DNA from 3 places in the Paeniglutamicibacter antarcticus genome. Region 1 is predicted to be linked to each of the others. Evidence: riboswitches for the same ligand, from Rfam matches in the RefSeq annotation. Region 1 holds a riboswitch; each other region holds the start of a gene.
The links. Region 1 has a riboswitch for thiamine pyrophosphate ahead of ABEA12_RS06245 (3-oxoacyl-ACP reductase). Riboswitches for the same ligand answer to the same signal wherever they lie in the genome.
Positions count from the first base shown of each region.

Region 1 (4,405 bases):
GCCCCGGCTGGGTCTGGTGGGCAATTTCCGCGGCATCGGCGTTGAGCAGAAGGGCCTTGGTCCCGGCGCCCTCCAGCAGGACTTACACGGTGTCCCCATCCCCGACGTGTTGGATCGGCGCGCTCGTTGCGGAGGTACCGGGGGAGTCCTTGGAGGCGACCAAACAGTAGCCGCCAACGGCAATGGCTTGCCACAGAACGAGCGCTCCGGCCCGGAATCCGGCGCCCTTGGTGGTCCCCGGCACCTAGATCAGTGCGTTGTCACACGCCGAGACGAGCCGCGCCTGGGCCTGGGCCGGCACCTTGTCACCAGAGCCCGCCACGTCGTCCAGGGCGCTGATGAATTCCTTGGGCAGGCCGCCCTCGCGCACTGCATCGACCATGGAAGAAACGACCTTGAGGTCCTCGGCGTTGATGCTGCCGTCCCTGACGGGTGCGCATACTGCCTTGATGAGCTCCTTCTTTGCGCCCTCGGCCAGCTGTCCGGCTGCCGAGGACGCAGCCGAAGAAGCGGTGCCGGCAATCGCCGTGCAACCGCTCACCGTGAGCAGCAAGAGCGCCGCGGCCGCGAATGCCCCAAGGGTGGATCGTGTGAGTCTCATGGCTTCCATCGTAGTCTCCGGTGGGTGGCAGCCCGAGCGGCTCCCACCCAAGGCAGCAGCGGAAACTACCGCCGAACCTGTGCCGGTTCCGTGCGTGTCGGCTTGGCCAAGCCCATTGTCTCGCGCAGCGTGCTTCCCTGATACGAGGTACGGAACAAACCCCGTTCCTGAAGAATCGGCACCACGAGTTCCACGAAATCGTCCAATCCCGCCGGGAAGCTGGGGCACATGAGGTTGAAACCGTCACAAGCGCCGGTGAGGAACCATTCCTCGATCTCGTCGGCGACCTCGACAGCGCTGCCGATCATGGTTGCGTGCCCGCCGCCTGCGGCCAGGAAACCCAACAACTCCCGAAGCGTGGGACTCTTAGTCTCAATGATCCGCCGCACGGTGAGATAACGGCCTTGGGGGCCGGAGAACCCCTCGGCCGGGGGCAACGGGGCCACCGGTGCATCCAGCGGATCCGCAAAGTAGTCCTGGCCCGTGAACGTGTTCAGCTGGGTTATGGCGGCCTCGATATCCAGGTAGGCGTCCAGCTCGCGCTTCTTCCCGTGGGCTTCCTCGGCCGTGGCGCCGACGTAGGTGACCAGCCCCGGAAGGATGGGAACAGAACTGCCGTCCCGGCCCGCGGATTCCAGCCGCCCGCGAAGGTCCGCAGCGTATTCCAATGCAGATTCCAGGTCCCAGGACACCGAATAGATCGCCTCGGCGTACCGGGCGGCAAAGGAACGCCCCGCCTCGGAGGACCCGGCCTGGAAGAGCACCGGCCGGCCCTGCGGGCACCGGGGGACGGTCAGGGGGCCGTCCACGGAGAAGTGCTTGCCGCGGTGGTTGATCGGGCGGATCTGGGAGGGATCAAGGTATTGGCCGGCTTCCCGATCAACAACCAGGGCCGTGTCCGACCATGAATCCCACAGCCCTTGGACCGCGTCAACGAACTCCTCGGCCCGCTCGTAGCGTTGTGCATGGGCGGGAAGTGCGTCCATCCCATGATTTCGGGCCTCGGTATCGAACATGGAAGTCACCACGTTGATGCCCGCGCGGCCGCCGCTGATGTGATCCAGCGAGGCCAGTAGCCTAGCAGCATGGAAGGGGGTGTAGAAGCTGGCCGAGATGGTGGTGACCAGCCCGACGCGGGTGGTGGCCCGGGCCATGGCGCTCAATGCGGTTACCGGTTCCAAGAGCCAGGGGATGCCTGCCGAGTATTCGCGGTTGAGGCTTTGCCCATCGGCGAAGAACACGGCGTCGAGGCAACCGTGCTCGGCAAGCCGGGCAAGTTCCTCGTAGTAGGCGATGTCGCTGACCCTATCCGCGCTGGAATCGGGGTGCCGCCAGCCCATGGTGTGGTGGCCGGCGCCGTAGATGAAGGCGTTGAGATGCATTTGGGGTGTCGTAGCCATGAGGGTTTTCCGTTTCCTAGTTCATCACCAGTCCGCCGTCGACAACCAGGTTCTGGCCGGTCACCGCCCGGGACCAGGGGGAGGCGAAGAACAGGGCAGCGTCGGCGAATTCGGCCGGCGTGGTGACCTTGCGCAGCGGTGTGCCGCTGGCGATCAGGTCGAAGACCTCCTCCGGGGTCGCGGACGAGGCATCGGTGGTGCGCAGCAGGCCGCCGGAAACCATGTTGACGCGGATGTTCTCCGGTCCCAGATCGGCGGCGAAGGTACGGGTCAAGGCAAGCAGCGCGGCCTTGGCGGCGGTGTAGTCGTGGTAGGGAACCACGGGGTTCTGGAAGAGGTTAGTGCCGACATTGACGATTGCGCCGAAACCGGCTTCCTTCATTCCCGGCAGTGTCGCCTGGATGGTGTTCAACGCCCCGCCCACGATGCCCGAGAACTGGGTGCCGAATTCCGCGTAGGCAATGACCTCGGCCTTGGAGCGTGCGTCGCCGTTGAAGGAAAAGTCGGGCAGTGCGTTGTTGATGACAGTGGTGATCGGGGCGCCAAAGTGCTTGACGCCCGCCCGGACCAACTCAGAGACCTGGCCCGCATCGGTGACGTCCGCCTGCAAGGCAATGGCTCGTTCCGCACCGAACTCGCTGGCCAGTTCCTGTGCCGCGGCCTCGCTGTTTCGGTAATTCAGTACCAGGCGGGCGCCCTCGCGGGCGAATGAACGGGCAACGTCGGCGCCCAGTCCGCGGCCGGCCCCGGTGATCAATACGATCTGGTCTTTGATAAGCATCTTGCCAACACCTTTCGGTAGTGCGCAAGGGTGCCGTCGAAGCACGAAAAGCTGTGGCAAATTGCCTTGCCGCAATTCATGCCGGACCGGCATCCCTTCGCTCGGATTATCGAGATCAGGTTCAACGGGTCTAACTCTCAGCCGCCAAGCGGCACCCCGTGTCGTGTCCTGCGCCCAACATAGCACCGGCCCCGTTGCAAAGCCGAATGAAAGGCTTCCAGTGCAGGTCACATGAACAGTAGGGTGATGCGAGCGGTCAATCCTGCAGCGGACCGCCCAGCTCGTCGATCATGGCAAAGAGCCGCGGCAAAACGGTGCCCGAACCCAGTCCGTCGTGTTCAAACTCGTTGGTGACCCAGGCATGGAGGTTGCCGACCTTCGATGCCGCGGCCAGGGAGAGGCCCGCATCGACGTACATGTCGTCGTGGTAGACGATGGCGGCCACCGGGACGGTGTTCGCCGCGAGCTTTTCGCTGTCGTAGAGGCTTGACCAGTCGGTCTTTTCAGCCAGCAGATCGACCGCGCCCTTGAAGGGGCGCAACAGCCGGGTTTCGGCGAACATCCAGGGGTACATCATCTCGCCGGTGAACATCAGCGGGCGGGCGGAGGAATCGAACTCGGGGTGCCGTTCGATTTCGGCTTGGGCGGCCCAGCCCGTGGCACCGTTGGACCCGTGGCCATAGATGCTCTCCTGCATCACGGCGAACAGCGGGTTCGAGGCAAATGCCGTCCGGGCCTGCACCTCGGCCAGGAACACATCGCTGAGCCCGTGCCCGGTCAGTGCTTCGTCGAGCAGCGCGTTCAGGCGTTCGAAGCCAGGTTTCATCCCGAAGTCGATGCCCAGACACTGGAACCGGCGCACGGAAAGCCGGTCCCCGTCGGGAAGGCGGACCTCGGTGGTCTCGAGCAGGTCGGCAATCCGCGCCGCCGTGTCCACATGGTGTGGGTAGAGCTCGTAGAATTGGGCGGTCTTGGCTGCGGTGCGCGGGTAGGTGCGTGCGTACACGCCTGCGGCACTTGGTTCCAGGGACGGCAACCCGCCGGTGATATGGCAGGCGGTCAGGGCCTCCGGGGCCATTGAGAGGTAGCTCAGCGTCAGGAACCCGCCGTAGCTTTGGCCTAGGGTGGCCCAGCGGGAGGACGCGTAGATTTCGTGGCGTACGTGCTCGGCATCGTGGATGATCGAGTCGGCGCGGAAGTGCAATAGGTACTCGGCACCCTGATGAGCGGTGTCGAACCGTTCCATGGTGGCTGCGGTGACGGGCGTGGAACGTCCGGTCCCACGTTGGTCAAGCAGCACCACCGTGTATCGCTCAAGGGCCGCGTCCAGCCAGCCAGCGCTGCCCACCGGGCGCGGTCCCTTGCCGCCGGGCCCACCCTGGAGGAAAAGCAGCAACGGGAGTTCGCGGTTTTTGTTTTTGGCCAGGGAGACCTCGCGCACGAAGATGCTGATGCGCGGCGAATCCCCGGGATTTGCCCAGTCCAGGGGGACCGAGAGGGTGTGGTCGCGGAAGAACTTTCCCGCCGCAATGTAATCGGTGCTCAATGCTGCTCCTTTGGGGTGCCGGCCGGGATCCGGCGGCCGGCTTGGATGACGGTGCGCGGGCGGGATTCGTCGTAAAG
Region 1 covers NZ_BAABLK010000022.1:260,706-265,110, forward strand. The annotation lists partial or broken gene ABEA12_RS18640 (thermonuclease family protein) at 1-79, opposite strand, end outside; gene ABEA12_RS06235 (hypothetical protein) at 245-601, opposite strand; gene ABEA12_RS06240 (LLM class flavin-dependent oxidoreductase) at 667-2,001, opposite strand; gene ABEA12_RS06245 (3-oxoacyl-ACP reductase) at 2,018-2,782, opposite strand; TPP riboswitch at 2,858-2,951, opposite strand; gene ABEA12_RS06250 (alpha/beta fold hydrolase) at 3,039-4,328, opposite strand; gene ABEA12_RS06255 (metal-dependent hydrolase family protein) at 4,325-4,405, opposite strand, start outside.

Region 2 (4,405 bases), on a different contig from region 1:
GCTGAAGAACGGTGAGAGCAACGAAGGGGCAAGCGCATCATGAACATCGTCTTGTGGGTCTGTGGCATCACCCTGTCGATCGCAGGGGCCCTGACCATCATCAGGCTTGCCAAGGGCCCGTCCATCCTTGAACGGGTGATCGCCACCGATGTGCTGCTGCTGATCCTCTCCGCGGCGTTGTGCATCGAGATGACCGTTAACAAACACACCGACAACCTCATCTTCGTGCTGCTGGCCTGCCTTGTCGGGTTCGTCGGGTCGGTGACGGTCTCGCGCTTCGTCACCGATCGGAGAAACGCCTGATGCTCGATACCGTGATTGACGTCGTGGCCGGGACATTCATGGTCGTGGGGTGCCTGATGTCCCTTGCCGCCGGCATCGGGATGCTGCGCTTTCCCGACCTGCTTTCGCGCCTGCACGCGGCTACCAAGCCGCAGGTGCTGGGGCTGTTCCTGCTGTTGGCCGCCCTTGGCCTGGAACTGCGGTCCTGGGTGGTGTTGCCGGTGCTGCTCCTGGCGTGGTTGCTGCAGCTGCTCACCGCGCCGGTGTCGGCGCACATGGTCGGGCGTGCTGGATACCGCACAAGGCACCTCAAGCGCGAGACGCTCATCGTTGATGAGCTTGCAGCCGTCGTCCAGGCAGCGGCGCAGCGCGAGGAACGCGAACACGGGCAGGACGGGGAGCGGGACCGCTCCGATTTCCTGGACTAGTCACAAACGCCTCGGGTAACCAAAGCGGTTGCTTTGGTTACCCGAGGCGTTCTTGGAAAAAGCGGGACCGAGCCCTACTTGCGGAGCTTCGCGACCGCCTTCTGCGTGCCGCGGTCGGCAAGCACCTGGATCAGCGCTGCGACAACGGCCGAAATCACCGCGAAGGCGATGGCTTGGCGCATCGAGGCTTCGGCTTGGGCTTCTTTGTCGCCGTGCTTGGGAGGCTGCTGGCCGGTGAAACCGACCCACGCCTTGTCGACGATCTTTCCACCCACGAAGCCCGCGGCGATGGAGATGACCGGACCGAGTAGTTTCATCAAGCTGTTCATGGGGACTCCCGAATGTTGCGGCAAAGGTACTCGATCCAGCATAGCGTGAGGTAGCATCGAAGAACTGAAACAATCACGACAGGGGAGCGTCGTGCGGTGAAAACCGCACCTAGACGCTGAGAGTGCGCACAGCCGCAGACCCTCGAACCTGCTCCGGCTAGTACCGGCGAAGGAAGTCGAGTTCTCAGGGGTGCAATGCATGACGGGCATTCCCTCCCCTCCTTGAATCCAAGGAGGATCCACACCATGAACATCATCAAACAGCCCCTCGGGCACCAAACGGCAACCACCAGCTGGCGCGTCGTGGACATTGTCATTGCGGCGGTCATCGCCGTGTGCTCGGGGGTGATTTTCTGGGCCTGGAACAGCACCCACCACATCTTCGACGGACTCTTCCTGGCCTTCCCGCCGGCCACGTCCCTGGTCTCCGGGATGTGGCTCTTCCCCGCGGTGCTCGGAGCACTGATCATCCGCAAGCCCGGTGCCGCGATCTTCTGCGAGATGGTCGCCGCCGCGGTGTCGATGCTCATGGGCTCGGAATTCGGCTGGACCGTGCTGGCCGCGGGCCTGGTACAGGGCGCCGGGGCGGAAATCGTCTTCGCAGCGTTCCGCTACCGCAAGTTCAACCTGCCCGTCGCGCTGCTGGCCGGTGCCGGCACCGGGCTCTTCGGCGGCATCAACGACGCCTACATCTTCCGGTACTTCCCCGAATACACCGACAGCATGCTGGTGGTCTATGTCGTGTGCATGAGCATCTCGGGCATCGTTATTGCCGGGCTGCTCTCGTTCCTGGCCACCCGCGCACTGGCAAATACCGGGGCGTTGAGTGCCTTGGGCAGCCGCAAGGCCGCCAGCGAATCCGTCTTCGGTTAAGCAGGGGCGGAAACATATGTCTACAGCATCAATGCTGCACGAGGAGCACGATCCGCTCGCCCGGACCGACGAGCAGGAAGCAACGACCATCGGCGTCGGCGTCAGTGCCCGCGACTGGGGGTGGCGGCACGCGGGACGCGCCGACCCCGCGCTGTGGGGCCTGGACCTGGAAATCCGTGCCGGGGAGAGGGTGCTGCTGGCCGGTCCCTCGGGCGCCGGGAAATCCTCTCTGCTTTACGCCCTGGCCGGTGTCTTGGCCGAGGACGACGAGTCCTATTCATCAGGGGAACTGCTGCTCAACGGAACCCCGGCGGGTCACTGCCGGGGCTTGGTCGGGCTTATGCAACAAGACCCCGAAACCCAGGTTATCCAGGCACGGGTCGGTGACGACGTGGCCTTCGGCGCCGAAAACCTTTCGGTGCCGCCCGAAGAAATCCAGAAACGGATCATCGCGGCACTTCAGTCCGTAGGCCTCGATATCCCGTTGGACCATCCCACCGCGGCTCTCTCGGGGGGACAAAAGCAACGGCTGGCGCTTGCAGGGATCCTGGCCATGGGCCCGGGGTTGGTGCTTCTGGATGAACCGACCGCGAACCTTGACCCCGAAGGCGTCCTGGAGGTCAGGGATGCGGTGATCCGGGCGCTTGATGCCACCGGTGCCACGTTGTTGATCGTCGAGCACCGGCTTGAGGCCTGGTCCCATCACATGGACCGGGTCATCGTGCTTGAACCCGGTGGAGGGGTTGCCCACCAGGGAACACCCGGACAGCTTTTTGCTCCGGGCCCGATCCGTGAGGACCTGATAGCGGCCGGGGTCTGGGTCCCGGGCTACACCCCGGAATTCGAGCCACGGATCGAGTGGGCCCCAGCGGGGTCCGTGCTTCTGGAAGCACGCGAGCTGGAGGTTGCCCGCAAGCGTGGGGGCCGGGTCGCGGCCAACGGGCTGGAGATAGCGGTGCGCGGGGGCGAGGCATGGTGCATCCGCGGCGCCAACGGCGCCGGGAAATCAACCTTCGCCTTGACCCTGGGTGGGCTGCTGCCCAAGGCCGCCGGAACCGTGCTGGCCACCGATGAGCTGGCCTCCGGGCCCGAAGCGGACCCCTACCGGTGGCGCGCCACCGAATTGGTGGCTCGCATTGGTTCGGTGTTCCAGGAACCCGAGCACCAATTCGTCACCAACACGGTGGCCGAGGAACTGGCCTTCGGGCCCACCCACGCGGTCAAGCCCGGAACCAGGGAACCGCTTTTCACCCACGGACAGATCCGGGAGCGGGTCCAGGAGCTGCTGGTTCGGTTGCGGCTGGGCCACTTGGCCGACGCGAACCCCTTCACGCTTTCCGGAGGGGAAAAGCGGCGGCTCTCGGTGGCCACGGTGCTGGCTTCGGGCCCACAGGTGTTGATCCTTGATGAACCGACGTTCGGCCAGGATGCCAATACATGGCGCGAACTGGCATTGTTGCTGCGCGAGGAACTCCAGCGAGGCACCGCCATCATCGCGGTGACCCACGACGCCGATTTCGCCAGCGCTCTGGGCTCGCGCGAATTCACGGTGGAAGCTGCGGCACACAGCGAGAAGGGGCCCGAGAAACGTGCCGGGCTGCTGGAAGAGGACGCCAACGGTGCTGCCAGCTTCCTGGGCTCCGTGAATCCCCTGGCCAAACTGGCCGCGGTGGTTCTGGCAACCCTTCCGTTGATCGCCTCAATGGACTGGCTTAGCAGTGGGTTGGTGGTTCTGGCGACCTTGTTTGCCCTGCCGCTGGCGGGAATGTCGATACCGCGCTTCCTGGCCCGGGGGTGGCCGCTGATGTTGGCAGCGCTCTTCGCCGCCTGGGGAACCACGCTGGTGGGCCGGGACTCCGGTGCGGTGCTGGTGGACCTGGGGATTTTTGATATCACTGAGGGGTCCTTGGCCGCCGGCGCCGCAACGGGCCTTCGGGCCTTCGCGGTGGCGATACCGGCGGTGCTGTTGCTGTTCACCACCGACCCCACCGACCTGGCTAACTCCCTGGCCCAAAAGGCGAAGCTTCCGCACCGCTTTGTCCTGGGTGCCTTGGCGGGAATGCGCCTGCTGGGCCTGTTGATAGAGGAATGGACGACACTGGGCATGGCCCGGCGTGCCAGGGGCGTGGGCAGCCGGGGTTCCGCGCCAGCTCGCTTGCGGGCAAACCTTGGGCAGGTCTTTGCCTTGTTGGTCCAGGCCATCCGGCGTGGGTCGCGACTTGCGGTGACCATGGAGGCCAAAGGCTTCGGGACCACCGAACGGACCTGGCTGCGCAAGTCCGTCTTCGGGATCAAGGATGCCGCGGTCGTGGCCACCGGGTTGCTTCTGGGGCTGGGCGCGTCATGGGCGGCCATCGCGTGTGGCACCTGGAACCTGGTCTGGGGCTAAGCCCCGGGCCTAGGCGGGGTTCGACCTCTTGGCATCCCACGGATCCCGAAAGGCCGGACCCTCGTTGTTTAAGGCCCAGGGAGTGGTCGGTCCTCGAAGCCCAG
Region 2 covers NZ_BAABLK010000036.1:25,658-30,062, reverse strand. The annotation lists gene ABEA12_RS13760 (Na+/H+ antiporter subunit E) at 1-43, shown strand, start outside; gene ABEA12_RS13755 (MrpF/PhaF family protein) at 40-303, shown strand; gene mnhG (monovalent cation/H(+) antiporter subunit G) at 303-710, shown strand; gene ABEA12_RS13745 (DUF4235 domain-containing protein) at 785-1,039, opposite strand; TPP riboswitch at 1,110-1,231, shown strand; gene ABEA12_RS13740 (ECF transporter S component) at 1,286-1,912, shown strand; gene ABEA12_RS13735 (ATP-binding cassette domain-containing protein) at 1,929-4,301, shown strand; gene ABEA12_RS13730 (NUDIX hydrolase) at 4,370-4,405, opposite strand, start outside.
Region 2: another riboswitch for thiamine pyrophosphate. It lies ahead of ABEA12_RS13740 (ECF transporter S component); the one in region 1 lies ahead of ABEA12_RS06245 (3-oxoacyl-ACP reductase).

Region 3 (4,405 bases), on a different contig from region 1:
GCCTTGGTGCACCGTGCGGGTGATGTCGATTGCGGCCGCGGTGGCCGCATCGAACTCGACCGAGGAGTAGCTGGTGAGCCAATCCGCATACGGGTGGTCCTGCCGGTTGGCCGCCGCGAGCCGGCTGCCTGTGTCCTGATAGATCCAGAAGCACGGCAGGATCGCGGCGATGAGCACCGGGTAGTTGTTCGCCGATGCCTTCAGGTGGTTGAGGTAGGCGGTGGTGGTGGTCGAAGGTTCCGGGACGCGTTCGGCGAGCCGCCCGCGGTGCAACGCCAGTTCCTCCTCGAGACAGCTGCTGGCGCTTGCCGCCCAGAAGCGCTGTGACTCGGTGTCCGGGGCAAGCGCCGAGGCCCGGGACATCACCTGCGAATAAGTGCGCAGATACAGGGCGTCCTGGCCCAGGTAGTCCTCGAAATGCTCGCGGGCCAACGAGCCGTCCTTCAGTGCGCGGATGAAGTCCAGTTCATCGATGCCCGTGCGGATTGCCGCGATCTTCTGCCACCACTGCGCCATCGGGTCCCCGGGGTGCGCCGGGCGCACCCCGTCCCAGAGCGAGGCGAAGTGGTTGATCGGGCCGTGCCCGGAACCCACCGACAGCTCGTCTGCCCGCGAAATGGCGCCGGCCAGCCAGCTCTTGGCGTTTAGCAGCGCCGATCCCCAGTCCCCGGTGCGGGCGTAGCAAGTGGCCAGCGCGGCGGAGAGCGAGCATCCGGTGCCGTGCGTGTTCGGCGTGTACTGCCGGGGCGAGGCCACCGAGAGAATCACCCCATCGGAGTCGATGAGCCCGTCGCGGCAGCTTGCCGATTCGAGGTGGCCGCCCTTGGCCAGGACCATCACGCCGTATTCGGCGGCGAGGCCGCGTGCCTGGACCACCGCGGTTTCCCAGTCGGTGGCCATTTCAGCACGCGCGAGCACCGCGAGTTCGGGGATGTTGGGGGTGATCACGTCGGTGTGGCAGAAGAGCCGGCGCAGCGCCGCATCGGATTCCGCATCCAGCAACCGGTCCCCGCTGGTGGCAACCATGACGGGGTCAAGGACCACCGCCGGGGCACCGGTGCCCGCGGATCGGATGCCGGCCAGCCATTGGCCCAGTTCGTTGATGACCTCCGCGTTGGCCAGCATGCCGATCTTGATCGCGTCGATGGCGATGTCCTCGCTGACGGCATTGAGCTGTTCGGTGAGGAAACCGGCGGGAGGCACATGCACGGAGCGCACCCCTCGGGTGTTCTGCGCCGTCAGTGCGCTGATGGCAGCCATGCCGTAGCCCCCGGTCGCCGCAATGGACTTCAGGTCTGCCTGGATCCCGGCGCCTCCCGAGGGGTCGGACCCGGCAATGGACAGGATGTTCTTGGTGTTCTGCGTGTTGGTCACGGTGTGGTTCCCTCCCAGAGGGTTAGAAGGTTCTCGGTTGCGGCGCGTGGGTCGCCGGCGGCACAGATGGCGCGCACCACGGCCATCCCCGTCGCTCCACTGGATACGACCCCGGGGATATCGGAGGCGTCCAGGCCCCCGATTGCCACGCAGCCAAGGGCGCTGGATGAGGCGATGCGCGCCAGCCCCTCATATCCCAGGGGTTCGGGGTGGTCCGCCTTGGTCGGAGTGGCATGCACGGCGCCGACGCCCAGGTAGTCGATGGTGCCCGGGGTGCGCTCGTTGACCAGGTTGGCCGCGGTGATCTCCGCCGCGGTGGCGGCGCTGAGCCCGAGCACTGCTTCGGGCCCGATGAGTTCACGGACCAAGGCCACGGGGATGTCGGACTGCCCGATGTGCACCCCCTGTACATCGGCTCCGGCGGCGCGGGCGGCCAAGTATACGTCGACGCGGTCGTTGACCAGCAGTGTCGCGTGTCCTGAGGTATGCCGGGCGCAGGAGATAACCTCCTGGAGGAACTCGGCCGCGGGCATGTCCTTGCAGCGCAGCTGCACAGTCCTGATCCCGCCAACAACGGCTGCCTTGGCGATCTCCGCCAGCGGGCGTCCGGCGCAGGAGGCCGAATCGAGCACCAGGTAGATTCCCGAGCCCGGCATCAGGAAAGCACCGCCGTGGCGGCCAAGTCGGCGGGGGACAGCGCGTGCAGGGCGTCAATGAAGTCCATCGCGAACGATCCCGGGCCGCGGCTTGTCGTTGCCGCGCGTTCGGCGGCCGCGGAGTAAAAGGCGTGCGCTGCAACGGTGGTCAGCAGCGGATCGGACGTGGTGGGCAGGAAGGCGGCGCAAATCGCCCCCAGTGCGCAGCCGCCGCCGGTCACCTTGGTGAGCAGCTCGCTTCCGCCGTGCACGTGTACGGTGCGCCGCCCGTCGGTGATAAGGTCCGCGGGCCCGGAGACAGCGACCACTGCCGCACTGCGCAAGGAGAGGGAGATGGCCGCTTCGGCCGCCGCGTGGACCGAATCGGTGGCCTCCACCCCGCGCCCACCGGCCCCCGTGCCGGCGAGCACCATTATCTCCGAGGGGTTGCCACGGATCACCGTAGGCCTGGCATCACGGAGGCCAAACGCGAACTCCGTGCGCACGGTGAGGGATCCGACGGCCACCGGGTCCAGGACCCACGGTGTTGGAGCGGTTGAGGCGGCGGCAACGGCCGCGGTGATTGCCGCACGCTGCTCGGCACCGGGGTTGCCCAGATTCACCAGGACGGCCGATGCCACCTCGGCGAACCCTCCGGCCTCCCCGGGAACGTCGACCATGGCCGGGGAAGCTCCCGCGGCCAGCAGCACGTTGGCGGTGAAGTTGGTGACCACGGTGTTGGTCAGGCAATGGACCAAGGGGGTCGAGGCGCGCAACGCGCCCAGGGCATCGGCGAGCTCGCCGGGTGAAAAATATGTTGAAGGCGCCATGTGATCCATGAGCAACATCCCTCCGCTAGTACGAACTAGTTCAGGTTCAACGGGTCTTATCTCAGTCGGGCAGCTTGCGCGCCAACACCCCGTGTCACTATGCGTGAGCCTATCCCACGCGGTGCGGACGGGGTCAACTGCGTCGGTGGCCATGACCTTGCCGGGGGGCCGGTGCTGGTGTGGCGCCCTGTTGCCGATGCCGCACGGGCCGTAGGCTCGGAACATGGCAACATCGAAGACCGCACATGACTCAGCAGCGCCACGCTCCTCCAGGGCGCTGAACGAACTGGAGCTTCCCCAGGTGGTGGCCGAATCCCCCGAGAAGATCGGGGAGATCGTCGCTTCGATGCACGACGTGGTGGCGACCCGGCTGGCCCATCCGCGTCGCTTCCGGGCCTCGCAGCTCAAGGCGCTCGAACGCATGCTCGAGGCGCACGAGCAGGACTTCGTCGACGCGCTGGACGATGACCTGGGCAAGGGTTCCGTCGAGGCGAAGATGACGGAGATCGACATGGTCCGCGCAGAAATCGACCACGCGCAGCTCCACCTCTCCGAGTGGATGGAATCCAAGCCGGTCAAGGTCCCGTTGGCGCTACAGCCGGCGGCGGCCAAGATCGAGCCGCAGCCCTTGGGCGTGGTGCTGGTCATCGGGGCCTGGAATTACCCGATGCAGCTTGTCCTGGCCCCGCTTGTCGCTTCGATCGCGGCGGGAAACGTCACGGTGATCAAGCCCTCGGAGCTGGCCCCGGCGACCTCGGCAATGCTGGGCAAGCTCATCCCGCAGTTCATGGACCCCCGTGCCTGCGTCGTTATCCAAGGTGGCGCCTCAACAAGCAAGGTGCTCCTGGAACAACACTTTGACCACATCTTTTATACCGGAGGAGAACGCGTAGGGAAGATCGTTGCACGGGCTGCGGCGGAGCACCTGACCCCGGTGACCCTGGAATTGGGCGGCAAGTCCCCGGCGGTGGTGATGGACGGGTCCTCGATTGCCGTTGCACGCAGACTGGCCTTCGGGAAGTTCATGAATGCGGGGCAGACCTGTGTTGCGCCGGATTATGTCCTGTCGGTAGGGGATGCCGGGCGGAACCTGGAAAAGCAGCTGGCCAAGGCCATCAGCGGGTTCTACGGAAAGAACCCCATGGCAAGCCGCGACTACGGCCGGATCGTGAACGCGGCACACTTCGACCGGCTCGTGTCCTACCTGGGGGATGGCGAGATTGTCATCGGCGGCGGGCATGACCGGGACTCCTTGAAGATCGAACCCACGGTGCTGGCCAACGTGGATCCGGATTCCCCGCTCCTGAGCGAAGAGATCTTCGGTCCGATCCTGCCGATCGTCGCGGTGGACAGCTTCGACGCGGCGGTGCGCTTCATCCATGCGCGTCCCGATCCGCTTGTCGCCTACCTCTTCAGCGAGAACCCGCGCCTGCAGTCCTCCTTCGGCGACCAGGTGAGGGCAGGGGCGATCGTGCACAATGCCCCGAACCTGCACCTTGCCGTCCCGGCACTTCCGTTCGGCGGGGTAGGGGCCTCGGGCATGGGTTCTTACCACGGACGCCATGG
Region 3 covers NZ_BAABLK010000031.1:283-4,687, forward strand. The annotation lists gene thiD (bifunctional hydroxymethylpyrimidine kinase/phosphomethylpyrimidine kinase) at 1-1,374, opposite strand, end outside; gene thiE (thiamine phosphate synthase) at 1,371-2,030, opposite strand; gene thiM (hydroxyethylthiazole kinase) at 2,030-2,848, opposite strand; TPP riboswitch at 2,840-2,941, opposite strand; gene ABEA12_RS10630 (aldehyde dehydrogenase family protein) at 3,063-4,405, shown strand, end outside.
Region 3: another riboswitch for thiamine pyrophosphate. It lies ahead of thiM (hydroxyethylthiazole kinase); the one in region 1 lies ahead of ABEA12_RS06245 (3-oxoacyl-ACP reductase).